Regions from separate parts of the Nocardioides seonyuensis genome, predicted to be linked through region 2. Evidence: riboswitches for the same ligand, from Rfam matches in the RefSeq annotation. Region 2 holds a riboswitch; the other holds the start of a gene.
What was found. A riboswitch is a leader RNA that binds a small molecule or an ion and turns the genes downstream of it on or off. The one in region 2 is predicted to bind thiamine pyrophosphate.
Positions count from the first base shown of each region.

Region 1: another riboswitch for thiamine pyrophosphate. It lies ahead of EXE58_RS05630 (thiamine ABC transporter substrate-binding protein); the one in region 2 lies ahead of EXE58_RS02990 (thiamine phosphate synthase).

Region 1 covers NZ_CP038436.1:1,135,277-1,149,459, reverse strand. Annotated here, with positions in the region: gene icmF (fused isobutyryl-CoA mutase/GTPase IcmF) at 1-297, opposite strand, end outside; gene EXE58_RS05680 (nitroreductase) at 452-1,111, shown strand; gene EXE58_RS05675 (hypothetical protein) at 1,128-2,465, shown strand; gene EXE58_RS05670 (MarR family winged helix-turn-helix transcriptional regulator) at 2,488-2,988, opposite strand; gene EXE58_RS05665 (helical backbone metal receptor) at 2,999-3,745, opposite strand; gene EXE58_RS05660 (YdeI/OmpD-associated family protein) at 3,770-4,423, shown strand; gene EXE58_RS19420 (hypothetical protein) at 4,427-4,576, opposite strand; gene EXE58_RS05655 (type 1 glutamine amidotransferase domain-containing protein) at 4,683-5,225, shown strand; gene EXE58_RS05650 (MBL fold metallo-hydrolase) at 5,280-6,338, shown strand; gene EXE58_RS05645 (hypothetical protein) at 6,335-6,982, opposite strand; gene EXE58_RS05640 (GNAT family N-acetyltransferase) at 7,024-7,476, opposite strand; gene EXE58_RS05635 (alpha/beta hydrolase) at 7,473-8,369, opposite strand; TPP riboswitch at 8,424-8,533, shown strand; gene EXE58_RS05630 (thiamine ABC transporter substrate-binding protein) at 8,523-9,611, shown strand; gene EXE58_RS05625 (ABC transporter permease) at 9,613-11,259, shown strand; gene EXE58_RS05620 (ABC transporter ATP-binding protein) at 11,259-12,278, shown strand; gene EXE58_RS05615 (phosphatase PAP2 family protein) at 12,300-13,346, shown strand; gene EXE58_RS05610 (C40 family peptidase) at 13,577-14,183, shown strand, end outside.
Region 2 covers NZ_CP038436.1:598,583-612,765, forward strand. Annotated here, with positions in the region: gene EXE58_RS02970 (thiamine phosphate synthase) at 1-498, opposite strand, end outside; gene EXE58_RS02975 (thiazole synthase) at 528-1,292, opposite strand; gene thiS (sulfur carrier protein ThiS) at 1,289-1,477, opposite strand; gene EXE58_RS02985 (FAD-dependent oxidoreductase) at 1,477-2,481, opposite strand; gene EXE58_RS02990 (thiamine phosphate synthase) at 2,481-3,089, opposite strand; TPP riboswitch at 3,083-3,192, opposite strand; gene EXE58_RS02995 (NAD(P)-binding domain-containing protein) at 3,158-4,258, opposite strand; gene EXE58_RS03000 (isocitrate lyase/PEP mutase family protein) at 4,343-5,107, shown strand; gene EXE58_RS03005 (fumarate hydratase) at 5,117-6,847, shown strand; gene EXE58_RS03010 (hypothetical protein) at 6,844-7,860, opposite strand; gene EXE58_RS03015 (spermine/spermidine synthase domain-containing protein) at 8,080-8,766, shown strand; gene EXE58_RS03020 (class II fumarate hydratase) at 8,777-10,174, shown strand; gene EXE58_RS03025 (aldo/keto reductase) at 10,178-11,017, opposite strand; gene EXE58_RS03030 (HIT family protein) at 11,040-11,531, opposite strand; gene EXE58_RS03035 (aggregation-promoting factor C-terminal-like domain-containing protein) at 11,558-12,199, opposite strand; gene phoH2 (RNA 5'-3' helicase PhoH2) at 12,564-13,883, opposite strand; gene EXE58_RS03045 (isoprenyl transferase) at 14,096-14,183, opposite strand, start outside.

The sequences.
Region 1 (14,183 bases), 540 kb from region 2:
ACCGCCGCCGACGACCTTGACGTGGCCGGCCCCTACGGCGCGGAGCGACTCGACGAGGTACTCGAAGTACTCGACGTGCCCGCCCTGGTACGACGACACCGCGACGCCCTGCACGTCCTCCTCGACGGCTGCGTCGACGACCTCCTGGACCGAGCGGTTGTGCCCGAGGTGGATCACCTCGCAGCCCTGGCTCATGAAGATCCGCCGCATGATGTTGATCGAGGCGTCGTGGCCGTCGAACAGCGCTGACGCGGTGACGATGCGGACGGGGTGGGAAGGGACGTGCAGATCGGCCATCCCTCGATACTAGGACATCCTAGTATTACTCGCGAGTCACCTGCCCCAGCCCACCCTGTAACGCCGGGTTGGTCGCTGTACCCACCCCCGTGCACCAGGGTGGGTACAACGACCAACCCGGCGTTACAGGGCGATGTCGGGGACAATGGCCGGCGTGCACCTCGACCAGCTCCTCGCCGACCGTTACAGCTGCCGCGCGTTCCTGCCCGATCCCGTGTCCGACGACGTCATCGACCGGCTCTTCGCCCTGGCGCAGCGCACGCCGTCGTGGTGCAACACCCAGCCGTGGCAGGTGCACCTGCTCGGCGGTGAGGCCCTGGCCCGCTTCGGCAAGGGCATCGGCGAGCGGGTGCTGACCGGTGAGCAGGTCGCCGACCTCGGGCTCCCAACGTACGAGGGGGTCCACGCCGAGCGTCGGCGGGAGTCCGGCTACGGCCTCTACTCCGCGCTCGACATCGCACGTGAGGACCGCGAGGCGCGCGGCCTCCAGATGTTCAAGAACTTCTCGTTCTTCGGTGCGCCGCACACTGCGATCGTGACCACCGACAAGGCGCTGGGGACCTACGGCGTCCTCGACTGCGGCGGCTACGTCAACACCTTGATGCTCGCCGCGCAGTCGCTCGGTCTGGGCGTCATCGCCCAGGGCGCGATCGCGATGTACAGCGACTACGTCCGCGACTTTCTCGACCTGCCCGAGGACCGGCTCGTCGTGTGCGCGGTGTCGTTCGGGCATGCCGACGAGTCCGACCCGGCCAACGCGTTCCGCACGTCCCGTGCGGACGTGGCCTCGGTCGTCCGACGGATCGACTCCTAGCGGATATCGTCCGTGCATGATGCGTCGCCTGGCCGCTCCGGCCTGCGCCCTCCTGGTGGCGGTCGCCGCGGCGGTGCTCGCCCCGGTGCCGCTGCTCCCGCTGGCAGGCGCCCAGCCAGCAACCGACTCCATCCTCCACGTCACCCCGCGCTTCTCGCCCAACGCTGACGGCCGCCTCGACCAGGCGGTCCTGCGCTACCGACTCGTCGACCCGGCCTCGGTCAGGATCACGGTGAGCGAGGGCCGCTCCACCCACCGCATCGTGCTGCTCGGCCGCCAGCAGGCGGGGGAGCACGTCTGGCGGTGGAACGGGAAGGGTCGCGACGGCAAGGTGCCGAGCTACTGCGGCTGCACGATCACCCTGCGCACGGCCCACCGGGGCTCCTCGAGCGCGGACACGGTCGACAGTGTCGAGACCGTCCTGGACACCCTCGTCTTCGCCGAGGTGTCCCCTCGCACCGACTACGGCCTGCTCGAGGGCAAGGCATTGCCGGTCTACCCACGGTCGACCGACGTGCGGGACAGTGTCGCCCTGCGGCCAATCCTCGACGAGCCGTTCAGGTGGGCCACCCTGCTCATCAAGGGTCCGGACGGTCGCACGGTGCTGCGTCGAGACGTGACGGGCTCGGAGGGCTCCACGGCCTTCGGCGAGCACGGCAAGCCCCAGCCCGACGACGTGGTGTGGACTGCACGCCGCCACGGCAAGCCGCTCGCGCCCGGTCGCTATCGCGCCTTCATCAAGGCGAGGGACATGGCGGGCAACATCGGACGTTCACCCGCATACCGCCTCTGGGTCTCGCGCGACGCGCTGGAGATGGTCGAGCGGGTCCACGTCGTCTCGCCGCAGGAGTCCCTGACGAGCGAGTGTGTGTTCAGCACCGCCAACGGGTGCGGCGAGGTTCCTCTCCGCTGCGGGGAGGTGGTGCCGAGCGCCCTCTACCCGGGAGGTCTCAGCTACAGGTCGCGCGGGTGCTCCACCGACGCCTGGTCCAACGGCGCCCACGGCCTGCACTACCTGCCGCTCCCTCACACCGCCGGCGTCCGCGGGGTGCACAGCGCCAAGGTGTCGTTCACGGGGCGACCGACCGAGGACGCCGCAGCCGACCAGGGCACGATCACGCTGCCCCGGGAGCAGCGCCATGCGCCCGGCGTGAGCGCGACATCGCCGACCGGTGCCGAGACGCCGTGGGTCACTTGCTCGCGGATGTGCCTGGGGCTCGAGCAGTGGGACCGCGACATCCTCGGCGAGGCCCTCGTTCCGGGCGTGGTCTGGTCGTTCGCGACGAGCGGCACCGACTCGTTCGACGTGGAGCGCTTCACCGTCACGGTGCGCCACCTCGTGCCCGCCAGCTGACGGTGCGGGCGGCAGGAGCCCGCTACAGAGCGTCTCCGAGCCCGGCACGCAGCCGCGTCAGCCGCTCCGTCAGGTCGCGCACGTCACTCCCGGGCAGGCCGGGCTCCTCGAAGACGTGGGCGTTGAGCGCGAGCGTCCCCTCCTCGACAGCCTTGCGACCGGCCTCGGTGATGGTGGCGAGCACGACCCGCCGGTCGGCGTCGCCGCGCGTGCGCTCGACGTACTCCTGCCTCTCGAGTCGTGCGACCGCGCTGGACACGCTGGTGGGGTGCACCTGCAGCAGCGAGCCCAGCCGTGTCATCGCCATCGAGCCGCTGCGCGAGAAGGACAGCAGCCGCAGCACCTCGTAGCGCGCGAACGTCAGGTCCAGCGGTCGCAGCGCGGCGTCGATCCGCTCCATCAGCAGCTGCTGAGCCCGGACCAGCGAGGTCACCATCGCCATCCCGTCGGCGGCCTCGGTCCAGCCGTGGGTCACCCACTGCCGGTGGGCCTCGGCGATGGGGTCGCGGCTCGCGTCGGGCATGGCGGTGAGGCTATCCAGTCGGGTCGGTCAGCACGGCGTGCGCCTCGACCATCGCCGGGCCGTACCACGTCAGCAGCCGCCCCGACACCAGCCTCGTCGGCACCGTGAAAGCCTCCGGACCGTCGTCCTCGGTGAAGACGTAGGGCTCGTCAGGCAGCAGCACGACGTCTGCTCCCACCGCCTCGATCGCGGCGACGTCGGTGGCGGGGTAGCGGTCCTCGTGACCGGAGAAGACGTTCTCCAGGCCAGCCCGGGCGAGCAGGTCGGTGGTGTAGTTGCGGGACCCGACCACCATCCACGGATCCCGCCAGATGGGTACGACGACCCGCTCCCTCCGGCCGGCGGCCGGCGCCGCCCACAGCTCGCGCGCCTCCACCAGCCAGGTCGGCTCGGGCGAGCCGAGCGCTTCGGCGAACAGCCGCCCCAGCGAGTCGAGCGCCTCGTCCACGGTCTCGATGCGGGTGACCCAGACCGCGACGCCGGCGTCCCGCAGGCGTCGTACGTCGAGCTCGCGGTTCTCCTCCATGTTGGCGACCACGAGGTCCGGCGCGAGGGACCTCACGGCGGCGAGGTCGGGGTTCTTGGTGCCGCGCACGCGCGCGACGTCGAGCTCGGCCGGGTGCGTGCACCAGTCGGTGGCACCGACGAGGCGCTCGGGGACGCTCGCCGCCAGGGCCTCGGTGATGGAGGGCACCAGGCTGACGACCCGCCGGGCGGGCGCATCGAGCGGGACATCCGCTCCGAGGTCGTCGCGCATGGGACCGACCCTAGGCTGGCTCCCATGATCGGCACCCCGGGGGGCAGCGAGGAGAGGCCGGCGACGTTCTTCGCCGACGCGGCCGAGTGGCGGGCGTGGCTCGAGGCGCACCACGAGACGGAGACCGAGATCTGGATGGGGCTGCGCAAGAAGCACGTCGCGGAGCGCGGACTGACGTGGGAGGAGGCTGTCCCCGTCGCCCTGTGCTTCGGCTGGATCGACTCGGTCGCCCAGCGCATCGACGAGGACACCCGCCGGCAGAGGTGGACACCTCGCAAGCCGGGCTCGGTGTGGAGCGCGGTGAACATCGCCCACGTGGAGCGCCTCACGGCCGAGGGGCTGATGCGGCCGGCGGGGATCGCCGTCTTCGAGCGCCGCAGGCCGGAGCGCTCGGGCTACTCCCACGAGTCGCGGGAGGCGCTCAGCGAGGAGCAGCGCGCACGCATCCTGGCCGACCCCGCGGCGGCAGCCTTCTGGGAGGCGGCGATCCCGTCCTACCGCAAGATCGCGGAGAACTGGGTGGCCTCGGCCAAGAAGGAGGAGACGCGCGAGCGACGTCTGGCCCAGCTCGTCGCGGCCTCGGCCGCCGGCGAGCTGATCCCCTCGCAGCGCTACGGCGAGGTGCCCAGGTGGGTGGAGCGTGCGGCCCTGGCCGCGCGGGAGGCGACTCGGGGCTGAGGCCTAGAGCTGCCAGTCGCCGATCAGTGCCATCGTCCCGAGCACGACGAGGAACAGCAGCAGGACCCCCAGGAGCAGCAGGGGTCGGTTGTTGCGGCTGTTGCCCAGGCCCTCGCTGCGGTGGCCTGGCGTGGAGCGGTCGTGTGGAGGCATGGAGAAGAGGTATCCGTTCGGTCCCGAACCATGCGCCGAATGCGCCTGCGCCGGCTGGGTACGCCATACGGGTGCACGCCAGTCCGCTCATCGAAGGAGAGTCGCAGTGACCGAGAACAAGTACGTCGCCTTCCTCGTGGCAGCCGAGGGGATCGAGCAGGCCGAGCTGACGGAGCCGTGGGAGGCAGTGGAGAAGGCCGGGTGGACGCCCGTGCTCCTCTCACCCGCGTCCGGCGAGGTGCAGGCCTACAACCACCTCGACCCCGCCGACACCTTCCAGGTCGACCGCGCCGTCGCGGACGCCCAGCCGCAGGACTACGCGGCGCTGGTCCTCCCAGGCGGAGTGGCGAACGGCGACCAGCTCCGTACCGACTCCGGAGCCGTCGCGTTCACCCGGTCCTTCCTCGACTCCGGCAAGCCGGTCGCCGCGATCTGCCACGCGATCTGGACGCTGGTGGAGGCCGACGCCGTCAGGGGCCGCGAGCTCACGTCGTGGCCGAGCCTCCAGACCGACGTCCGGAACGCGGGTGGCGAATGGGTCGACCGCGAGGTCGTGGTCGACGGCAACCTCGTCACCAGCCGCAAGCCCGACGACCTGCCCGCCTTCAACGACGCGCTCCTGGGGCTCCTCGGACAGGACGCTCAGTAGTCACCACCGGATCGGTGGGTCGGGGGCACGCCTCCCCGCGTAGGGTCGGCCTCGATGAACGATCAACGACCTGACACCGCGCACGCCGTCTCGCCCGACTCCGGAGTCCACTGGGCCGAGCCCGGCGCCTGGCCGGTGGCTGCGGGAATCCACCGGATCCCGCTGCCACTGCCCATGGACGGCCTCAAGGCGGTCAACGTCTATGCGCTGGAGACCGACGACGGCCTGGCGCTGATCGACGCGGGATGGGCCGTCGACGTCTCGCGCGCGGTCCTCGACAAGTCACTCGCCGAGATCGGCGCGGGCGTCGGCGACATCCGCAGGTTCCTGGTCACGCACGTGCACCGCGACCACTACACGCAGGCGGTCACGATCCGGAGCGAGGTCGGCGCGCACGTCAGCCTCGGTCTCGAGGAGCGGCCCAACCTGGAGATGATCCGGGGGGGAGGGTCCGGGAGCGACCCCTTCGCCGGGCTGTTCCGGGCGGGCGGCGCCGAACGGATCGCCCTCGAGTGGGAGCGCTTCGCCGATGTCGAGACACCGGACCTGGCGCTGTGGGCCGACCCCGACTCCTGGCTCGAGGGGGACACCACCCTCACCGTGGGTGCTCGCAACCTCGACGCCATCCACACGCCGGGCCACACGCAGGGCCACTACGTGTTCGCCGACACCGCCGAGGGACTGCTGTTCTCGGGCGACCACGTGCTGCCGACGATCACCCCCTCGATCGGCTTCGAGCCGGCACTGGCCGAGCAGCCGCTGGGCGACTTCATGGCGTCCCTGGCGCGGATGCGCGACCTTCCGGACCTCAGGCTGCTCCCGGCCCACGGCCCGGTCGCCGACTCCACCCACGCCCGCGTCGACGAGCTGCTCGACCACCACGAGGAACGGCTGGCGCTGAGCCTGGCAGCCGTCGACGGCGGTGCGCGCTCGGCCTACGAGGTGGCCGGCGAGCTGCCCTGGACCCGCCACGAGCGCCGGCTGCCCGAGCTCGACGTGTTCAACGCCGCCATGGCGACGATGGAGACCCGGGCACACCTCGAGCTGCTCCGCGCCCGCGGCCAGGTGGCGACGAACGACGTCGACGGCGTCGTGCACTACGTGTCGGCCTAGGAGCTGGCTGGCTGGGGCTCCTCGGGCTGGGGCTGCTCAGGCTGCGGCTCCTCCACCGCGTCCCGGGGCCGGGTGCCGCGTGGCAGCACCGAGCCGATCAGCACGCCCACCAGGAGCGCGAGCCCGAACCGGAACCACGGGAACCCTCCAGAGGCGGCCGCTTCGGTCCCCTCCTCCACCTCCATGCCGAACTGGCCCGCGGCGATGTCCTCACCGTCGGCCCGGAAGGCCAGCCGGATCATGTAGGGCCCCGAGAGGGGATAAGTGAAGGTCGCCCTCGATTCGCGCGTGGGCAGCATCTCGAGGGTCTCCTCGTGGAGGAGGGTCTCCCCGCGCAGGGTGAGGTCGCTCCGGGTGCCCTGCACGTGCACCTCGAACACGACCTCGTCGTAGGTGAGCTGGGAGCCGTCCTGGTCGAGGAGCCGGACGTTGTGCTCGATGTCCACGCCAGCAGCCGGGGTGTCGGTGTTGAGGGTGAGGAGGAGCGCGTGCGTGCCGGTGCGGTAGGTCAGCTCGTTGTAGCGCGCAGGAGGAAGAGCGTCGTCGGAGAGGGCAGGCGCAGGACAGCCGAGCACGAGGAGCCCGAGCAGAGTGGTCAACAACCCTCGGGTGACGTGGCTCGCCCTGGGCGCCTTGCCGGTCATGGAGCGAAAGTAGCGGCCGAACGTGCCGCGGGACGGGCGTCTCAATCCGTGCGCGGACCACCGGTCCGGCGCGTCATCGGGACATGCGCGACGCCGTCCTCGACGAACTCCGGCCCCGACACCTCGAAGCCGTACGCCTCGTAGAACGCCGTCAGACCCGTCTGGGCGTCGAGACGCACCTCGCGCCCCGCGCAGCGCGCGACCGCCTCGTCCATGAGCAGCCGGGCCAGCCCGCGACCGCGCGCCTGTGCAGCGACGACGACGCGACCGATCCGCCACGCGTCACCGTCGTCGACCAGCCGCAGGCAGCCGACCAACGTGCCCTCCTCCTCGAGGAGCACGTGCCGCGTCGCCGGCTCGAGGTCGCGGCCGTCCAGGTCGGGATAGGGAGAGCCCTGCTCCACGACGAACACCTGCTGCCGCAGCCGCCACAGGTCGTACGACAGCCGGGTGTCCAGGTCGTCGAAGCCCACGACGCGGGTGGTGGGCCTCACCGGAGGAACTCCACCACCTGGTCGAAGGCGCGACGCGCCTCGGGGATGAACGGCATCAGCCCGTAGACGTGGATGAGGTCTGGCTCCTCGATCGCGGTGAGGTCCCAGCCGGCCTCCGCGGCCCGTCGGACGAGCAGCCGGCACCCGGGGGCGAGCAGGTCGCGCGTGCCGTAGAGCATCAGGGTCGGGGGCAGGCCCGACAGGTCGGCGAGCGCCGGGGAGACCTCCGGCCGCCCGAGGTCCTCGGGGGACCCGGCCCACCAGTCGGCGTAGGCGGTGACCTTGCTGAGGAACAGCCACGGGTCGACGGCGTCGGCCTCCACCGTCTCCGGCGTCGAGGTCGTCAGGTCGACCCAGGGCGCGTGCAGGACCAGCCGGGTCGGCTGGTCGAGCCCGCGGTCGCGCAGGGAGAGCGCCATGGCCAGCGCCAGACCACCCCCGGCGGAGTCGCCGGCCAGGACGAGGTCGCCCTCGGACGCCTTCCGTGCGGCGTCCTCGACGAGCGCGTCGTGGCTGTCGCGCCAGGTGTGCGCAGGGGCCAGCGGGTAGTCCGGCATCACGATCCGCGCGCCCACGGCATCGGCCAGTCGCGTCGCGTAGCGCACGTGGAACGGGTCGGTCGGGGCCATGAAGCCGCCGCCGTGCACGTAGTAGAGCGTGCGGGACCAGGGACGGTTGCGCGGGGTCAGGACGTGGGAGGGGAACCCGAGGTCCTCGGTCGTGACCGACCAGCGCGAGCCGAACCGCGGCACCAGCCGGGTCGGCAGGGAGCGGTCGAGGCCGGCGTGCCACTCCTCGACCCGCGCGCGCTCCGCGGGCTCGGAGTCGAGCTCTCCGCTCCCGCGCAGCCTGGGGATCAGCACGGCCAGGGCGTCGTGACGTCTGCTCGGCATGAGCGGATCGTATGGCCCCCACCCCTCTGCGCTGCGCGCGGCAGTACGCTGGCCGGACACAGACAGGGGAGCACGAGCAGTCGTGCTGAGAGTGCGGACCAGCCGCAGACCCTCCGAACCTGATCCGGCTAGCACCGGCGATAGGGAGTCCAGATGAACCACGTGCGCATGCGCGCCGTCGCAGCGGTCCTGCTCACCACCTCGTTGGGCGCCTGCAGCCTGATGGGCACCGAGGACGACGGCACGGCCACGGAGTCGCCGGCCACCAGCAGCGGCGAGACGACGAGCGAGGCCGCCGGCACCGTCGTGCTGGTCACGCACGAGTCGTTCAGCCTGCCCAAGAAGCTCGTCAAGGCGTTCGAGGAGGAGACCGGTTACGACCTCGAGGTCCGCGCGGCCGGCGACGCGGGCACGCTTGCCACCAAGCTCAGCCTGACGGCCGACAACCCGATCGGCGACGCTGCCTTCGGTGTCGACAACACGTTCGCGTCGAGGCCCATCGAGGCGGGCGCGTTCGCGGCCTTCGAGCCGGAGCTGCCCGAGGGTGCCGAGGAGTACGCGCTCGAGGAGGGCGCCGACAGGCTCACCCCGATCGACAACGCCAGCGTCTGCGTCAACATCGACAAGGCGTGGTTCGCCGCCCAGGGCATCGAGCCGCCGCAGACGCTGGAAGACCTCGCCGACCCGGCGTTCAAGGACCTCTTCGTGACGCCGGGAGCCACGACCAGCAGCCCCGGAATGGCGTTCTTCCTCGCCACCCTGGCTGCCTTCGGCGAGTCGTGGCGCGACTACTGGACCCAGCTCCTCGACAACGGCACCAAGGTCGTCGACGGGTGGGAGGACGCCTACTACGGCGACTTCACGGCCGGCAGCGACAAGGGCACCCGCCCGATCGTGGTGTCGTACGACTCCTCCCCGGCCTTCACGGTCGAGGGCGGCGAGTCCACGACGGCAGCGCTGCTCGACACCTGCTTCCGCCAGGTGGAGTACGCCGGCGTGCTCGAGGGGGCCGACAACCCCGACGGGGCGGAGGCGCTGATCGAGTGGATGCTCACCGACGAGGTGCAGAGCGCGCTGCCCGAGTCGATGTACGTCTTCCCCGTCAGCGAGTCCGCGACCGTCCCCGAGGACTGGGCGAAGTTCGCCGTGCAGCCGGCGCACCCCTACGAGGTCGCGCCGGGATCGATCGCCGAGAACCGCGAGCAGTGGCTGACCGAGTGGACCGACGTCATCACGCGATGACATGAGACGCATCATCGGCCTGCTGGCCCTGGCCGCCGCGCCGGTGGCGGTGCTGGGCGTGCTGTTCGTGCTCCCGGTCACCGGCATGGTGGCCGAGGGGTTCTGGGTCGACGGCGACTTCGACCCCCGCGGGGTGCTCGACGTGCTGGCCAGGCCGCGGGTGCACCGGGTGGCGTGGTTCACGCTCTGGTCCTCGGGGGCTGCCACGCTGCTGTCCGTCCTGCTCGGGCTCCCCCTGGCCTTCGCGCTGCACCGACTGGCGCTGCCCGGCCGAGGTGCGATCCGGGCTGCGCTGCTGGTGCCCTTCGTCCTGCCGACCGTCGTGGTCGGCGTCGCGTTCCGCCAGCTGCTGGGCGAGGGTGGCCTGCTGGGCTTCCTCGGCCTCGACGGCACTCCCGTCGCGATCGTCGCCGGGCTGGTGTTCTTCAACGTCGCCGTCGTGGTCCGCGCAGTCGGCGCAGCCTGGGAGTCGCTCGACCCGCGCCCGGCAGAAGCCGCGGCGGCGCTTGGGGCAAGCCCGGTGCAGGTGCTGCGCACCGTGACGCTCCCCGCGCTCCGGCCGGCGATCGTCGGTGCGGCCAGCATCGTCTTCCTCTTCTGCGCCACGGCCTTCGGCATCGTCCTGACCCTGGGCGGGGTGCGGTACGCCACGGTGGAGACCGAGATCTACCTACTCACCACCACGGTCTTCGACCTGCAGGCCGCGGCTGCGCTGTCGGTGCTGCAACTCGTCGTCGTGGTCGGGCTCCTCGCGGTCTCCGCCAGGCTGCGGTTCGTCCCCGACGCCACGACCCAGCGCACCACCGCCCGGCCGCGCCGCATCCGTCCTGGGGACTGGCCGGTCCTGCTCTTCACCGCTGCCCTGCTCGCCATCCTGGCCCTGCCGATCGTCGGACTGGTCGCCGGCTCGTTCCAGGTCGACGGAGCCTGGAGCTTGGCCAACTACCGCGCGCTCGGCGGTGACGGTGAGAGCCGGGACGGCACGGGGGCCCTGCTCGTCCCGGTCACGACGGCGCTCGGGGTGAGCCTGCGGACCGCGGTCGACGCGACCTGGATGGCCCTGGCGATGGGCCTGGCTGTCTCCCTCATCGTGACGCGGCGCTCGCACACGCCGGCCGAGCGACGGGTGCGCTCGGTGCTCGACGGCTTCTTCATGCTGCCGCTCGGGGTCAGCGCGGTGACCCTCGGCTTCGGCTTCCTGATCACCCTCGACCGGCCCCCGGTCGACCTGCGCGACTCCGCGCTGCTGGTGCCGATGGCGCAGGCCCTCGTCGCGCTGCCGCTCGTCGTACGCACCATCGCCCCGGTCCTTGCCGGCATCGACGACCGGCAGAGACAGGCAGCGGCGTCGCTCGGCGCGCCCCCGTGGCGGGCCCTGCTGACCGTCGACCTGCCGGTGGTGTGGAAGCCGCTGCTGGCTGCGAGCGGGTTCGCGTTCGCCGCGTCGCTGGGAGAGTTCGGCGCCACCTCCTTCCTCGCCCGTGACGACAACCCGACCGTGCCCGTGGTGATCTTCCGCCTGCTCGGCCACCCCGGCGAGATGAACTACGGCATGGCCCTCGCGGCTTCGGTGGTGCTGGCGACCACGACCGCGGTGGTGATGCTGGCCGTCGAGCGGCTGCGCGTCCCCTCCGTAGGCTCCTTCTGATGCTGACCCTGCGCGACGTCTCGGTGAAGTACGGCGACGCCCTCGCCGTCGACGACGTGAGCCTCGACCTGCCCGCCGGCGACGTCCTCGCCGTGCTCGGGCCCTCGGGGTGCGGCAAGTCCACGCTGCTGCGCGCGGTCGCCGGCCTCGAGCCCTTGACCAGCGGCGGATCGATCGAGCTCGACGGCCGCGACCTCGCGGGCGTGCCCACCCACCGTCGCGGCTTCGCGCTGATGTTCCAGGACGGCCAGCTCTTCGTCCACCTGACCGTCGCGCGCAACGTCGCCTACGCGCTCAGGCTCCGCCGCACCCCTGCCGCCCGGGTGCGCGGCCGGGTGGCAGAGCTGCTGGAGCTCGTCGGCCTGCAGGGCTACGACGACCGCCACCCGGGCACCCTGTCGGGAGGCGAGCGACAGCGCGTCGCCCTGGCCCGAGCCCTGGCCGTCGAGCCCAGCCTGCTGCTGCTCGACGAGCCGCTCTCGGCGCTGGACCGCTCGCTGCGCGAGCACCTCGCCGGCGAGCTCCGCGAGATCCTCGTCGCCGCCCGCACCACCGCGCTGCTGGTCACCCACGACCACGAGGAGGCGTTCGCGCTGGCCGACCGGCTGGCTGTCATGAGGGCCGGCCGGGTCGTGCAGTCGGGCGGGATCGACGAGGTGTGGCGGGCGCCGGTCGACGAGGAGACCGCGCTGTTCCTCGGCTACGCCCGGGTGCTCCGTGGGTCGGCGGCTCGGCAGCTGCTCGCTGCCGCGGGGACGGAGGTGCCCGGGCAGTCCGACGCCGCCGCGGTCGCCGTACGCCGGTCCGCTCTTGTCGTCGACGCCTCCGGACCGCTCCACGGCTCCGTCCTCTCGGCGCGGGTGACGCCCGAGCAGGTGCGCCTGGTGGTGGACGTCGAGGGACTGGGCGCGCTCGACGCGGTGGCGGCGCTGGGCAGCCGCGTGGCCGCCGGTGACGACACCCGCTTGCGGGTGGATGTGACGAGGCTCGCGATCGTCTCCGATCGTCGTGGCGCTTGACCCGTCCCTAGACTGACCCGCGTGTATCGACCGGCCTACGCTCTGCTGATCGGGACGGCCGCGCTGATGGGCGTGCTCGCCCTGATCGCATCCATCTCCCTGGACCGTCCGCTGGTCGACCCCGAGGGCTTCCTCGGCCCCTCCTGGCTCCGGCTGCCGCTGCTCGTCTTCGGGGCGTTCCTGCTCGACATCCTGCCCCGCACGCTGTGGGCCTCGCGGTTCCGGGTGAAGGACATGCCGGCCGTCGCCACCGAGCGCATCCGGACCCACTGGGACCGCGAGCGGATCACCCTGGTGGTGCTCGGGCTCGTGTGCTTCTACGTGACCTACGTCTGCTACCGCAACCTCAAGTCGTTCCTGCCGTTCATCATGGGCGAGGACAAGTACGACCGTGAGCTGCACCTGATCGACCGGGCGCTGTTCTTCGGCAACGAGCCCGCCACGGTCCTCCACGAGATCTTCGGCACCGGCATCTCCGCGCACGTGCTGTCCTCGATCTACCTGTGGTTCCTGCCCCTGGTGCCCCTGGCGCTGGCAGCGTGGCTGGTGTGGTCGCGCAACATCACCTTCGGCTACTGGTTCGCCACCTCCCAGTGCATCGCCTGGTCGCTCGGCACCGCCTCCTACTACGCCCTCCCGACGCTCGGCCCCGGCTTCCAGTACTCCTACCTCTACACCGACCTCCCCGAGACCGGGACGAGTGCCCTGATGGAGGGGCTCTTCTACGGCCGCAAGGGAGTGCTCCGCGACGGGGTCGAGGGAGCCGTGCAGTCGGTGGCGGGGTTCGCGTCCCTCCACGTCGCCATCACCCTGCTCGTGGCCCTGATGGTGCAGTACACCCTCCGCAACCGCTGGATCCACTGGATCTTCTGGATCAACTTCGCCATCACCGTCGTCGCCACCCTCTACTTCGGCTGGCACTACATCGCCGACGACTTCGCCGGCGTGGTCATCGCGCTGGTCGCGTTCTGGGTGGGCGGTCTGGCAAGTGGTCAGAAGTTCGACCGGCACGGACTCTCCTCACATCCCACCTCGACGACCTCCCAGGTGCCCGTCGAGGTCGACTGAGCGTCGTACGACCTCGCTCTCGCCCCTCCCCGCCTCGCTAGCCGGGGATTCCAATGGACGCGCTGGCGAATTACAAGGTTGTAGTTCGTCAAGCCGACACGCCGGTGGCCGGTGAAAAAGTTGAGAAAAGTGTTCCCCTTGTGACGAATGAGCACTAGCGTGCCGAGAGTTGCCTGCGTGATTGGGAAGTCATGAGGCAGCTCCGAGACGTCTGAGCAAGGGGAAACTTCGTGCGAGCACTGCCGCAGCGACCACGCGGGGGCCCCGTGCGCTCCTGGCGTACGACACCGCTTCCGGGCGCGCGCTCCGCCGCGACGGCCGTGCTGAGCGTGTCGCTCGTGCTCGCAGGAGGCCTCGGCTCGGCGTTCGCCGACGAGCCGGAGGACAGCTCCACGGTCCCGAGCGAGGCAGACGTCGCCGCGGCCCAGGACGACGCCCATGCGAAGGCGCGCGACGTCGCCGCCGTCCAGGCGGACCTGGTGAGGGCATCGATCGCACTCGACGAGGCCGGCATCACCGCCGCCCAGGCGGCCGAGGCCTACAACGGCGCGCTCTGGCAGGCCGACGAGGCTCGCAGGTCGGCGCGCGCGGCCGCAGCGTCGGCACGCGACGCGGACCGCGAGCTGGAGCAGCGGCGCGAGCTCTACGCCCGGACGGTGGTCGCCGACTACGAGGGCGGGGCACAGGTCCAGGGCCTGACTGCGCTCGTCGCCTCCGACGGCATCGACGCACTGCTCGACCGCACCGTCACGATGGGCAATACCTCCGAGGCGCTGGACAGCCAGTACGACGCCTTCGCCGCCGCCACCGCCCTCGCAGAGGTCGCCGTCACCCGCG
Region 2 (14,183 bases):
CGCCTCGATCGCCGCTCGGGCGTTGGTGGCGTCGACGCCGGCCAGCGCGAGGACCGGGACCGGGTGACCCGCCCACGAGTCGGCGGGCAGGGGCGGGCGACCGGGCTTGCTCCTGCTGGGAGCGTACGGCGACAGGGTCGCCCACGCAGCGCCCTCGCCGGCCGCGCGTGCGACATCCTGCCGCGAGTGGCAGGAGCGGCCCCAGCGACCAGAGCGGGGAGCCGGCTGGTGCGCGGCGAGGTGGAGCCCGTGCGCGGTGAGGCAGGGGCTGCGCGAAGAGATGACCATGAGCCCGTCGATGCGGGCGAGGTCGCGCAGGAGCAGTGCCCGGGCGTGCACGGAGAGGTCGTGCTCACGGACCACGACGGCCCGCAGGCCGGCGGCGGTGCACTCGCGCACGGTTGCCAGCAGTCCCCGCCCGGGGGGCAGCAGGGAGCGGTCGGTCACCAGCACGACTCGCGGCAGTGGGAGCGACGTGACCTCCGGCTGTTCATGCACGTGAATGAACCGCTGTCCATCGGGGCCGCTCATCCGACCCTCCCCTCGAGGGGACTCGCGGACCGGGCTGCCGCGCGTCGTGGGATGCGTCCGGCCCCGTGGGAGAGCTCGCCGGCGTGCACGGCGAGCCGCAGGGCACGGGCCATGGCGACCGGGTCCTCGGCCCGCGTGACCGCGCTCGCGGCCAGCACCGCGGAGCAGCCCAGCTCCATCGCCAGCACAGCGTCGGACGCGGTGCCGATGCCGGCATCGAGGACGACCGGGACGTCGACGGCAGCGACGACCGCCTCGATGTCGTGGGGGCTCAGCACGCCGAGCCCGGACCCGATCGGTGCGCCCAGCGGCATCACGGCCGCGCAGCCCAGGTCGGCGAGACGGCGAGCCAGCACCGGGTCGGCCGTCGTGTAGGGCAGCACCGTGAAGCCCCGCGAGACCAGCATGCCGGCTGCCTCGATGAGCTCCACCGCATCCGGCAGCAGGCTCGCCTCGTCTCCGACCACCTCCAGCTTGACCCAGTCGGTCTGCAGCGCCTCGCGCGCCAGCTCGGCGGTGAGCACCGCCTCGCGGGCTGAGAGGCAGCCCGCGGTGTTGGGCAGCACCGGGATCCCACGCCGCTCGAGCACGTCGAGGACGCTGCCCGGCGCGTCCGAGGAGGTACGACGCATGCTCACCGTCACCAGGGCCGGCTCCGCAGCATCGAGCACGGGCTCCAGGAGGCTCGGTCGCGGCAGCCCGCCCGTGCCGAGGAAGAGCCGCGAGGACAGCCGGATGCCTGCGATGACGAGGCCGCTCATCCGCCCGCCACCGCCGTCACGACCTCGACATCGTCCCCGTCCACGATCGGGTGCCCGCTCACGCCGGCGCGCGGCACGACGTGGCCGTTCACCGCGACGGCGCTGCCATGGGGCAGCGGCCCGAGCAGCTCGCCGAGCGTGGCCGCGGCGGCGTCGGTCTCCTGACCGTTGACTCTGAGCCTCATCACGCGGTCCTTCCTGGTCGGAGCAGGCGACATGGGTCCACGGCCGGCTCGACCCGGCCGTGCTCGATCGAGTCCGCGAGCAGCTGCGCGGTCAGCGGGGCGAGCAGGACGCCGTGCCGGAAGTGCCCGGCGGCCAACCAGACGCGGTCCTCCACCTGGCCGACGAGCGGCAGGTGGTCCGGCGTGGCCGGCCGGTCCCGGGCGATCGCCTCGCGCAGCTCGGCCCGGTCCAACGAGGGCACGAGCACGCGCGCGGCCCGCAGCAGCCGTTCGACGCCGCCGAGGGTCACCACCGGGGGTGCGGCGTGCTCCTCGACCGTGGCGCCGATGACGACCTCGCCGTCGGGCCGAGGAACGACGTAGACCGCCTCTCCGCGCACCCAGCCACGCACGACGTGCCGCGGGGGGTCGTCGCAGCGGGCCCGCAGGATCTCGCCGCGCACTCCGCGGACCAGGGTGTCGTACGGCGCCGGTAGCCGGCTGCCGGTCGCGATCACCGTGGCGTCGGGCGACTCCCCCGGGCGTTCAGGCACCAGGCGCACCAGCCGCATCAGGGCCGCCACCACCTCCCTCGGGTCCACGGCGTGGTCGCCGGGCAGCAGCAGCCCGGCGCTCGCCCGCCCCAGGGTCGGCTCCTTCAGCCGCAGCTCGCGCGGGTCGAGCGCCTCGGCCTCGACCCCGAGGCCCGCCAACAGGTCTCCCTGACGCCGCACGAGCTGGGCGTCCCCGGCGTCGTGGCCGACCAGCAGCGTGCCGGTCTGGCGCAGCGTGACGCCGAGGGCGGCGGCGTACGACGGCCACAGCGCCGCGCTGCGCACCCCCAGCTCCCACGTCGAGGCCTCGCCGTGCCAGGCCTCCCCGGCCGGCGAGAGCATCCCGGCGGCGGCGTGGCTGGCGCCCGTGCCCGGCGACGGGTCCACCACGACGACGTGGTGCCCGCGCAGCGAGAGCTCATGGGCGCAGGCCAGGCCGATGATCCCGCCGCCGATCACGTGGATGCGCATCAGCACACCGCCGCGACGAGCTCCTTCGCTGCTGCGACGGGGTCGGGTTGTCGCCAGGCTGCGCCGATCACGGCCACTCCGTGGGCTCCCGCGCGCCGTGCCCTGCTCGCGCCGGCGACCGTGATCCCGCCGATGGCGACCAGCGGCAGCACCCCCGCGGCTGCCGTGATCGCGTCCAGGCCGAGCGGCGACGGGAGCGAGTCCTTGCTGGCGGTCTCGAAGACCGGCCCGAACCCGGCGTAGGTCGCGCCCTCCGCGGCCGCCCTGCGCACGGCCGCCGCGTCCCTGCAGGTCGCCCCGACCACCAGGTCCGGCGCGAGCCGGCGGGCGTCGGTGACGGCGAGGTCCTCGGCCCCGAGGTGGACGCCGTCGGCGCCCGTCGCCAACGCGACGTCGAGCCGGTCGTCGACGACCACCACGGCACCACTCGGCCGCACCGCAGCGAGGACGATCCGCGTCAGCTCGACGAGCTCTCGGGTCGTCGCGGCCTTGTCGCGCACCTGGAAGCCGTCGACACCGACGCTCGCCATGTCCTCGAGCAGGGCGAGGTCGTCGGCCGCAGAGACGAGGCAGAACAGGCGGGGCAGGCTGGGCGTGCGGTCAACCATCAGAGCTCACTTCCTTCGCCGGCATGACCCGGATCAGGTACGACGGTCGGAGCGGTATCAGCTCCCTCTCAGCCCGCTGCCGCGGACTCCCGTGGGGACGCCGACGACCGTAGCAGAGCCACGACGGCGCTGGCCGCCGCTCTCCCGGCACGACTGGCGCCGATGGTGCTCGCCGACGGGCCGTAGCCGACGAGCTGGACGCGGGGGTCGAGGACGGCGGTGGTCGCAGCCTGGACGTTGCCCGGCACCGGCTCGAGGGCGATGCCCCCACCGGAGGATCGCAGGCCCAGCGGGGCGAGGTGGTCGACGGCGGCACGGAAGCCGGTGGCCCAGAGGATCACGTCGACGGGCTCGAAGGCACCATCCGCCCAGCGCACGCCGTCGGGCTCGATCGCCGCGAACATGGGTCGCCGCTCGTAGGCTCCGAGCTCGGCGGCACGCTGTTCCTGCTCCCGCAGCGCCAGGCCGGTGACGCTGACGACGCTTGCCGGCGGCAGCCCGCGTCGTACGCGCTCCGCGACGAGGGTCACGGCGGCCAGGCCGGCCTCGCGGTCGAAGTCGTCCTCGCGCCACAGCGGCGGCTGACGCGTCACCCACAGGGTGCTGGTCACAGGTGCCAGCTCACCGAGGAACTGCACGGCCGAAGCCCCACCACCGACCACCAGCACGCGCTTGCCCCTGAGGTGGTCCGCACCCGGGTAGTGCGCGGTGTGGAACTGCTCGCCCTTGAACGACCCGATGCCCGGGTAGTGCGGGACGAACGGGCGCGTCCAGGTCCCGGTCGCGTTCACGAGGGTGCGAGTGCGCCACTCGCGGTCGCCGGCGCGTACGACGAGCAGGTCACCGTCGCTCTCGACCCGGTCGACGCGCACCGGACGCAGCACCGGCAGCGCGTGGCGGCTCTCGTAGTCCGCGAAGTAGGCGGGCACCACGACGTTGGCCGGGGCCGGCGAGCGGCCCGGGGCAGGGGTCGCCGGCAGGTCGGCGACGCCGTGCACGTCCTCCATGGTGAGCGAGTCCCACCGGTGCTGCCAGGCGCCGCCGGGACGCCGGTCGGCGTCGAGCACGACGTGGTCGACACCGCGTCGCAGGAGATGGAAGGACGCCGCCAGGCCGGCCTGACCGGCGCCGATGACCACGCTGTCGAGGACGGAGTCGCGGGAGGTCATGCCGTGACAACGCCCCGGCCGCCGCATCTATGCCGGCCCACTTCCCCCTACACAGGCGTGCGCCGGCGTGGCAACCTCGGAGGCATGGACCTCACCAGCCTCGCCCGCACCCTGCTCGACCTCCACCACACCGGCCGCACACTGGTCCTCCCCAACGTCTGGGACGCCTGGTCCGCAAGGGCCGTCGCCGAGGCCGACTTCCCTGCCCTGAGCATCGGGAGCCACCCCTTGGCCGACTCGCGCGGGCAGGGCGACAAGGAGGACATGTCGCTCGACGACGCCCTCGACGGCGTGCGCCGCATCTGCGGCGCCGTGCCCGACGTTCCCGTCACCGCCGACCTCGAGGCGGGCTACGGCGTGGCCCCCGCCGAGCTGGTCGAGCGGATGCTCGAGGCCGGGGCGGTCGGCCTCAACGTCGAGGACACCGTCCACTCAGAGGGCGGGCGGATGCGCTCGGTCGCCGAGCACGCCGACTACATCGGCGGGCTGCGGCAGGCAGCTGACGGCGCCGGGGTCGACGTGGTCATCAACGCCCGCACCGACGTCTTCCTCCGCAAGGCGGAGTTCGAGGACCCGGTCGCCGAGGCGATCACCAGGCTGAAGGCGTGCGAGGACGCCGGGGCGAGGTGCGTCTACCCCGTGGGAGTCCCCGACGTCGAGACCCTGCGCACGCTCCTCGACGAGCTCTCCGGCCCGGTCAACGTCATCGCCAACCCGCGCATCGGCTCGGTGGTCGGCCCCTTGGAGGAGCTTCAGGCCATGGGGGTCCACCGGGTCACGTTCGGGCCCAAGCTGCAGCAGGAGCTCGCTGCTGACCTCAAGGCCCTGGTCTCCCACTGGCGGGCGTAGCATCCCGGCGTGACCGTCGCACCTCCCACTGCCTCCACGCCAGCCCCCACCGGCCCCGAGTTCCACTACTCCGAGCTGCTCCCGACCGCTGGCTCCAACGGCGCCGAGCAGACGCCGTACCGCCTCGTGACGAGCGAGGGCGTGAGCACCTTCGAGGCCGAGGGGCGCACCTTCCTGCGCGTGGACCCCGAGGCGATCCGGCGCCTGACGGCCGAGGCGATGCACGACATCAGCCACTACCTGCGGCCCGGCCACCTCGCCCAGCTGCGCAGGATCATCGACGACCCCGAGGCGTCCGGCAACGACCGCTTCGTCGCGCTCGACCTGCTCAAGAACGTCAACATCTCCGCCGGCGGAGTGCTCCCGATGTGCCAGGACACCGGCACCGCGATCGTGATGGGCAAGAAGTCCGAGGGCGTCCTCACCGGCGGTGACGACGGCGAGGCCATCAGCCAGGGCGTCTACGACGCCTACACGCGCCTCAACCTGCGCTACTCCCAGCTCGCTCCGCTGACGACCTTCGAGGAGAAGAACACCGGCACCAACCTGCCGGCGCAGATCGAGCTCTACTCCACGCCGGCCCAGGACGTGCCCGAGTACAAGTTCCTCTTCATGGCCAAGGGCGGCGGGTCCGCCAACAAGTCGTTCCTCTTCCAGGAGACCAAGGCCGTCCTCAACCCGACGCGGCTGATGCAGTTCCTCGACGAGAAGATCCGCTCGCTCGGCACCGCCGCGTGCCCGCCCTACCACCTCGCCGTCGTCATCGGCGGCACCAGCGCGGAGTTCGCGCTCAAGACCGCGAAGCTCGCGTCCGCGCACTACCTCGACGACCTGCCCACCGAGGGGTCGATGAGCGCCCACGGCATCCGCGACACCGCGCTCGAGGAGGAGGTCTTCGAGCTGACGCAGTCCTTCGGCATCGGCGCGCAGTTCGGTGGCAAGTACTTCTGCCACGACGTACGGGTCGTGCGCCTCCCCCGCCACGGCGCCTCCTGCCCGGTGGCGATCGCGGTGTCGTGCTCGGCCGACCGTCAGGCACTCGGCAAGATCACCCCCGAGGGGGTCTTCCTCGAGCAGCTCGAGACCGACCCGGCGCAGTACATGCCCGACGCCGGCATGGCGCACGACATCGCCGGCGGTGAGGTCGTGCCGATCGACCTGCGCCGCCCGATGCCCGAGATCCTGGCCGAGCTCTCCAGGCACCCGGTCAAGACCCGCCTCTCGCTGACCGGCCCGCTCGTGGTCGCGCGCGACATCGCCCACGCCAAGATCAAGGAGCGCCTCGACGCCGGCGAGGAGATGCCGTCCTACCTCAAGGACCACCCGGTCTACTACGCCGGACCGGCCAAGACGCCCGACGGGATGGCCTCCGGCTCGTTCGGCCCGACGACGGCCGGTCGCATGGACTCCTACGTCGAGCAGTTCCAGGCGGCCGGCGGCTCGATGGTGATGCTCGCCAAGGGCAACCGCAGCAAGCAGGTCACCGACGCGTGCCACGCCCACGGCGGCTTCTACCTCGGCTCCATCGGCGGGCCCGCCGCCCGGCTCGCCCAGGACTGCATCAAGTCGGTCTCGGTGCTGGAGTACGAGGAGCTCGGCATGGAGGCGGTGTGGAAGATCGAGGTGGAGGACTTCCCCGCCTTCATCGTCGTCGACGACAAGGGCAACGACTTCTTCACCGACCCCGCCGGCACCACGACGGTGCCGTTGAGCGGGATCCGCGTCCGCTCGGTCGGCTAGCCCCGGACGTCATACGCTGGTGGACCCATCGGTCGACTCGCGTATGACGTCCCCACGCCGTATGACGTCGGCGCCCTCCATCCGCGCGAGACCAGCGCCTGCTCGACCTGTGCGAAGAAGTCGTCTGGACATGCCTTCAGTCCGAGCACCGGGAGTCGGAGCACGATGTCGCCCTCAAGCGCGATGGTGTTGTGTCGCAGTGCATCAGCGATCGCGTTCTGGACCCAGCCGTGCTGGATCCCGTCGACCTCGAGGCACACCCTGAACCAGCTCCATCGGAAGTCCAGGTAGTAGGTCCGGGCCGATGTCCGCCTGAGCGCTTGGAGGTCAGGCTCGGGGAGCCCTCGTTCTCGGCAGCCCCGCAGGACGTCGAGCTCTCCCAGAGACCCCACACCTCCTGCCAGGTCCAGGAGCAGCGAGTCGATGCGCGTACGACGACGGTCTCGCCGCACGGCGAGCAGCGCCGCCGCGATCTCGCCGGGGGTCGCCAGCTTCTGTTGGACGGTCATCGTCAGGACGAGATCTGCCTGCCGGTCGGATCTCGCCCACAGGGCTGCTCGAACGGCGGCGACCGGAGTGCGGGAGCGGGGGACGTCCTCCCGGTCGATGTCGTCCTCGTTCCACCGCCTCGTCTGCCTGATGTCGACGCTTGCGCCCCGGTGTCGCACGCGCGCACCGCGCGGCACGGTGACGCGCAGTGGCGTGGCGTCGAAATGCTTGAGCCCGCCGAGCACCAAGGACGACGCTCCGTCGACGTAGGCACGCGGACCCGCCTCCAGCACTGCCGACCAGTGCTTGGCTCTCTCGTCCAGCGGGCCGCAGTGAAGCACGATCGAGTGCACCCCCAGCGGGCGCCACCGGTTCGCCGTGATGTTGGCCGCGATCGCGGCTGGGCTCAGACCCGCACGGCTCAATTGCGCCCGGGTGACGACTCCGGCCTGCTTCTCCCCCAGCTCGTGCGCGGTGAGGTGATGGCCCCGGCGACGCGCCGCCGTGCTCCTCGTGATCTCCATGTCGAGGAGGATGTCCATTGGCGTCGGCCGACCGCCGGGGCTGGTCGCCGCCCTTGTGGACGACCCGCACCAGAGGCGTCTGTGGACGACTGACGGCCTGTTCCGGGGCGCCGCGCGCACGTGGGAGCGTCATGCCGCACGCACGTCATACGTCGCTGGACCCACCGGTCAATCACCGTATGACGTCCGTGGCGCCAGGACCCGGCTACTCTCGCAAACATGCAGCAGGAGGCCGCCCACGAAGTCGCCCGCGCCGAGTCGGAGCGGGGCGAGGTGGTGCTGAGACGACGTACGTCGGATGCCGGCGCCGACGTGCTGGAGCTGCGCGCCAACGGGGTCTTCGTGATGGACACCCTCGAGACGAGCACCGAGACCGAGCTCGCGGCAGCTGCCCTCGAGCTCGTGGCCGACCCACGCGACGTCGTCATCGGTGGGCTCGGCCTGGGGTTCACCCTCCAGCGTGTCCTGGCCGACACCCGGGTCGAGAAGGTGAGCGTGGTCGAGGTCGAGGAGGCGCTCATCGGCTGGATGCGCGACGGCACGGTCCCCCACGGGCCGGCCTTGCTGGCCGACCGCCGTGTCCACCTCGTCAACGCCGACATCACGATGGCCGTCGCCGAGGCGCGGCACACCTACGACCTCGTGCTGCTCGACGTCGACAACGGGCCCGGCTACCTCGTCCACGACCAGAACGTCGGCCTCTACGAGCCCGCGATGGTCGAGCAGTGCCGCCGGATCCTCAACCCCGACGGCGTGCTGGTGGTCTGGGCGGCCAATGAGTCACCCGAGCTGCTGCGCACGCTCGAGGACGTCTTCGGCAAGGCCGAGGAGCGGGCGTACGACGTCCTGCTCCAGGACCGCCCCGAGCAGTACTACCTCTACCTCGCCCGCCGCTCCAGCGCGTAGCGTCGGACCCATGACACCGAGCGGCGCCCACGAGACCAGGATCGAGCACGACTCCATGGGCGAGGTCGAGGTGCCTCGCGACGCCCTGTGGCGGGCCCAGACCCAGCGGGCCGTGGAGAACTTCCCGATCAGCGGGATCACCCTCCAGCCGCGCCACATCCAGGCGCTGGCCCACGTCAAGGCGGCGGCTGCGACGGTCAACGCGCAGCTGGACGTCATCACCCGGGAGCAGGCCGACGCCATCGTCGCGGCGGCGGGCGAGGTGGCCGAGGGCCGCCACGACTCGGAGTTCCCGCTCGACGTCTTCCAGACCGGCTCGGGCACCAGCTCCAACATGAACACCAACGAGGTGCTCGCCTCCCTCGCCGGCCGGGCCGGGGTCGAGGTCCACCCCAACGACCACGTCAACGCGAGCCAGTCCTCCAACGACACCTTCCCCACGTCGATCCACGTCGCCGCGACCCTGGCCGTCGCCGAGGACCTGCTGCCCGCCCTCGACGTGCTCGCCTCCTCGCTGGAGACGAAGGCCGACGAGTTCGCGACGACGGTGAAGTCGGGCCGCACGCACCTCATGGACGCGACGCCGGTGATGCTCGGGCAGGAGCTCGGGGGCTACGCCGCCACCGTCCGCTACGGCGCCGAACGGCTCGAGTCGGTCCTCCCCCGGGTGCGCGAGCTGCCGCTGGGTGGGACCGCGGTCGGCACGGGCATCAACACCCCCCAGGGCTTCGCGGCCCAGGTGATCGAGGAGCTGGGTCGTCGTACCGGCCAGCCGTTCACCGAGGCCCGCAACCACTTCGAGGCCCAGGGGACCCGCGACTCACTCGTGGAGCTCAGCGGGGTCCTGCGCACCATCGCCGTCGGGCTCACCAAGATCTGCAACGACCTGCGCTGGATGTCGTCGGGACCGACGACGGGGCTCGCGGAGATCCACCTGCCCGACCTCCAGCCGGGGTCGAGCATCATGCCCGGCAAGGTCAACCCGGTGCTCCCCGAGGCGACGCTGATGGTGTGCGCCCAGGTCGTCGGCAACGACGCGACGATCGCCTGGGCCGGCGCTGCCGGCAACTTCGAGCTCAACGTGATGATGCCCGTGATCGCCCACAACCTGCTGGAGTCGATCCACGTGCTCTCGACCTCGTCGGTGCTGCTCGCGGAGCGTTGCATCGACGGGATCACCGCCGATGCCGAGCGCATGCGCGCCTACGCCGAGTCGTCGCCGAGCGTCGTCACCCCGCTGAACAAGTACATCGGCTACGAGGAGGCCGCCAAGGTGGCCAAGCAGGCGATGAAGGACGGCGCGACCATCCGCGAGACCGTGCTGGCGCTGGGGTACGTCGACCGCGGCGACCTCACCGAGGAGCAGCTCGACGCCGCCCTCGACGTGGAGTCGATGACCCACCCCTGAGGCTCACATCTCCTCGTGGGTCTCCGGATCGCCGCCCCACAGCCGGCCCGACGGGTCGTCCAGAGCACTGATCGCCGCCATCTCGGCGTCGGCGAGCTCGAAGCCGAACACGTCGAGGTTGCTCGCCTGCCGCTGCGCCGTCGCGCTCTTGGGGATGGGGACCGCCCCGAGCTGCACGTGCCAGCGCAGCACGACCTGGGCCGGGGTGACGTCGTACGCCCGCGCCGCCTCGGCGATCGCCGGCTCGTCGAAGGGCGGCTTGCGAGCACCCAGCGGGCTCCACGACTGGGTGCGGATGCCCAGTCGCTCGTGCTCGGCGCGCAGGTCGGCCTGGGCGAAGCGGGGATGCAGCTCGACCTGGTTGACGGCGGGCGTCACGCCGGTCTCGTCGATGATCCGCTGCAGGTGCGCCGGGGTGAAGTTGGAGACCCCGATGCTGCCGACGAGCCCTCGCTCGCGAAGGTAGACGAGGCCGCGCCAGGTGTCGACGTACAGGTCTCGCGAGGGGTTGGGCCAGTGGATGAGCACCAGGTCGATCCGGTCGAGACCGAGCCTCTCTAGTGACCCTTCTACCGAGCGGACGGCTCCGTCGGCGCTGTGGTCCCGCCCGCGGATCTTGGTGGTGACGACCAGCTCGTCACGGTCGATGCCGCTGGCGCGGATGCCCTCACCGACCTCGGCCTCGTTCTCGTAGGCCACCGCCGTGTCGAGCAGGCGGTAGCCCGCGTCGATGCCGGAGGCCACGGCACGTACGCCGTCGGCGCCACGCAGCCGGTAGGTGCCGAGGCCGATCGCGGGGAGCGGCTGACCGTCGTTGAGCGTGTGCGTCGGAACCTGGGTCATGCCCCCACGTTAACGAGCCGGCTCAGGCACCCGAGAGCCGAAGCTCCTGCTGGTGGTCGAGCTCGGCGCGAAGCTCCTCGATGAGGTCGTCGTGGTCGCCGCCCAGCGCAGGCCGCTCCTCCACGCGCTTCTCCCAGTGGTGCAACGCTGCGGGCCACCCGACGATGTCGGCCGGCTCCCAGGAGTACCGCGGCGTCACGTGGGCGTGCAGGAAGGCGTCGGTGTTGCCCTGGATCTCCAGGTTGATGCGGCGGAACTGCGGGTCGCGCCGCGCGCACACCGCCCCCACGGCCCGCCCCAGCACGGCCATGTCCTGGAGGAACACCAGCTGGCGTGCCGGCTCGAGGTCGGTGAGCTGATCGACACCGGGGGTGTCGGAGATCAGCACGCAGTAGCCCGGCAGGTGCTGGTTGTCACCGATCACGGCGAAGCCGGCCTCGAGCCGGCGCAGCACGGTCGGGTTGGTCCCGGCGATCGCCGAGCCGACGCGGTCGGCCTTGTAGTCCTCGTTCATGCCCTTCACCGTAGGGGTGCGTGGACTCAGTAGAAGCCGTGGCTCCGCTTGAAGCTGTCGGCGTTGCAGGGCGTGCCGTAGCGCCCGGCGATGTACTCGAGTCCCCACCGGATCTGCGACTCGGCCGAGGTCATGTAGTCGGCCGGCAGGTCGTGCAGCTGGGTGAGCGCCTGCGGGATGCCGTACGCAGACGACGTGGGGTTGTCCGCGTCGACCCGCCAGTTGGACTCCCCGACGTACAGCGAGTCGAGGCAGGCGAACTGGTCGGCGGAGAAGCCGTACTCGGGGAGGAGCGCCCGGGCGATGTCGCGCGGGTCGCTCTGCGAGAGGTCCTGGCTGCGGCTGACCGCCGTGCCTGCTGACGCAGAGAGCGCGGCGGCCTTCGTCGCGTCGCGGTGACCGCGGCGGTCCGAGCGCGAGACGACCGGGGCGCGCTCCTCGAGCGCCTCCGCGCCGGCGGTGGACGGCGTGGTCGAGCTGATGTTCGCCGATGCTGCGGTCACCTCGGGCGGGGCCTCCAGGAGCCCCCCGGACACGGCGACGCCGGTGGCCGCGGCGGCGACCCCTGTCACGACGACGGACCGGCGAATCACGCGGGCCGACGTGCGGGTCGCCTTGTGGCGACCGGGCGCGCGGTGCTTGGGGGTGTACTTGTCGGGTTTCGGCACAGGTGTGTCCACAGGGGGGTTGACGACGGGGGTTCGTCACGCGTGCGACCAGGCGAGGGTCCGAGCCCCCGACCGCTTGGTCACGAAACGATCACGAGCCACCATGCCGGAGCCGTTCAAGGCCCGCCAAGAGAACGAAGCAATTCACCGTGCCTCATTGGCCCCACTGATCACACTGGCCCCGCCTGCCTCATCGGGCACGTTTCACCGTGAGGCGTTCCACAGTGGCGGCGTACGACATCAGCGCGGGCGAGGGTGGCGGCGTACGACGCCCCGATCGCCCGTGGGCGCGTCGTGTGCCGCCACCCTCAGGGGGAGGCGTGTCGTGTGCCGCCACCCTGGTGGCCTCGCAGGACCAGGCAGGTCAGAGCGTGACGTTCTCCAGCATCTCGGTCACCAGCGCGGCGATGGGCGACCGCTCGGATCGGGTCAGCGTGACGTGGGCGAAGAGCGGGTGGCCCTTGAGCTTCTCGACCACCGCGACGATGCCGTCGTGCCGGCCGACGCGCAGGTTGTCCCGCTGGGCCACGTCATGGGTGAGCACGACCTTGGAGTTGGCCCCGATGCGCGAGAGCACGGTCAGCAGGACATTGCGCTCCAGCGACTGCGCCTCGTCGACGATCACGAACGAGTCGTGGAGGGACCGGCCGCGGATGTGTGTCAGCGGGAGCACCTCGAGCATGCCGCGGTCCATCACCTCGTCGATGACGTCCTTGCCGGCCAGCGCGCCGAGGGTGTCGAAGACCGCCTGGGCCCACGGCGACATCTTCTCGTTCTCGGAGCCGGGGAGGTAGCCGAGCTCCTGGCCGCCCACGGCGAAGAGGGGCCGGAAGACCACGACCTTCTTGTGCTGGCGGCGCTCCATGACGGCCTCGAGGCCGGCGCACAGCGCCATCGCGGACTTGCCCGTGCCCGCGCGGCCGCCGAGCGAGACGATGCCCACGTCAGGGTCGAGGAGCATCTCGAGCGCGACCCGCTGCTCCGCCGAGCGGCCGTGGATGCCGAACGCCTCACGGTCGCCACGCACCAGGTGGACCTGCTTGTCGGGACCGACCCGCCCCAGCGCCGTACCCCGGTCGGAGAGCAGGACCAGGCCGTTGTGGCAGGGCAGGTCACGGGCGAGGTCGAGGTCGAGGGTCCCGTCCTCGTAGAGCTCGTCGAGCTGGGCGGAGGTCACTTCGAGCTCGGCCATGCCGGTGTAGCCGGTGTCGGAGTCGCTGACCGCCTCGGCCCGGTACTCCTCGGCGTCGAGGCCGACGGCCGAGGCCTTGATGCGCAGCGGCAGGTCCTTGGAGACGAGGGTGACCCGGTGACCCTCGTCGGCGAGGTTCTTGGCGACGGCCAGGATCCTCGTGTCGTTGTCACCCAGGCGGAAGCCGCTCGGCAGCGACGTCGCGTCGGTGTGGTTGAGCTCGACGCGCAGCGTCCCGCCCTCTTCGCCGATCGGCACGGGCTCGTCGAGCCGGCCGTGGATGACGCGCAGCTCGTCGAGCGATCGAAGAGCCGTCCGGGCGAAGAAGCCCAGCTCCGGGTGGTGTCGCTTGCCCTCCAGCTCGGTGATCACCACGACGGGGAGCACCACCTCGTGCTCGGCGAAGCGTTTCAGCGCGCCCGGGTCGGCCAGCAGGACGCTGGTGTCGAGGACATAGGTGAGCCTTGCGGGCGTCTCGGTCTTGGCTGCCACGGACGTCTACCCCTCACGGACCGGCGCGACACACCTCGCCCGGTCCTGTTCAACACATGGACCGGCCGGCTCCCTGAAGTGGTGCGTGACTTCTCACTGCTGCCTCCCGGTTCGGCCGGCTTCCCCACCTGCCGATGAGCACGAAAGTACGCCCGTCCAGGACGATCCGGGCACGACACGCCCGAGCGGAGGGTGACGACGAGATGAACCGTTCAGGCGCCGAAGCGGCGCTCGCGCTCGGCGTAGGCGCGGATCGCGCGGAGGAAGTCCACGCGCCGGAAGTCGGGCCACAGGGCCTCG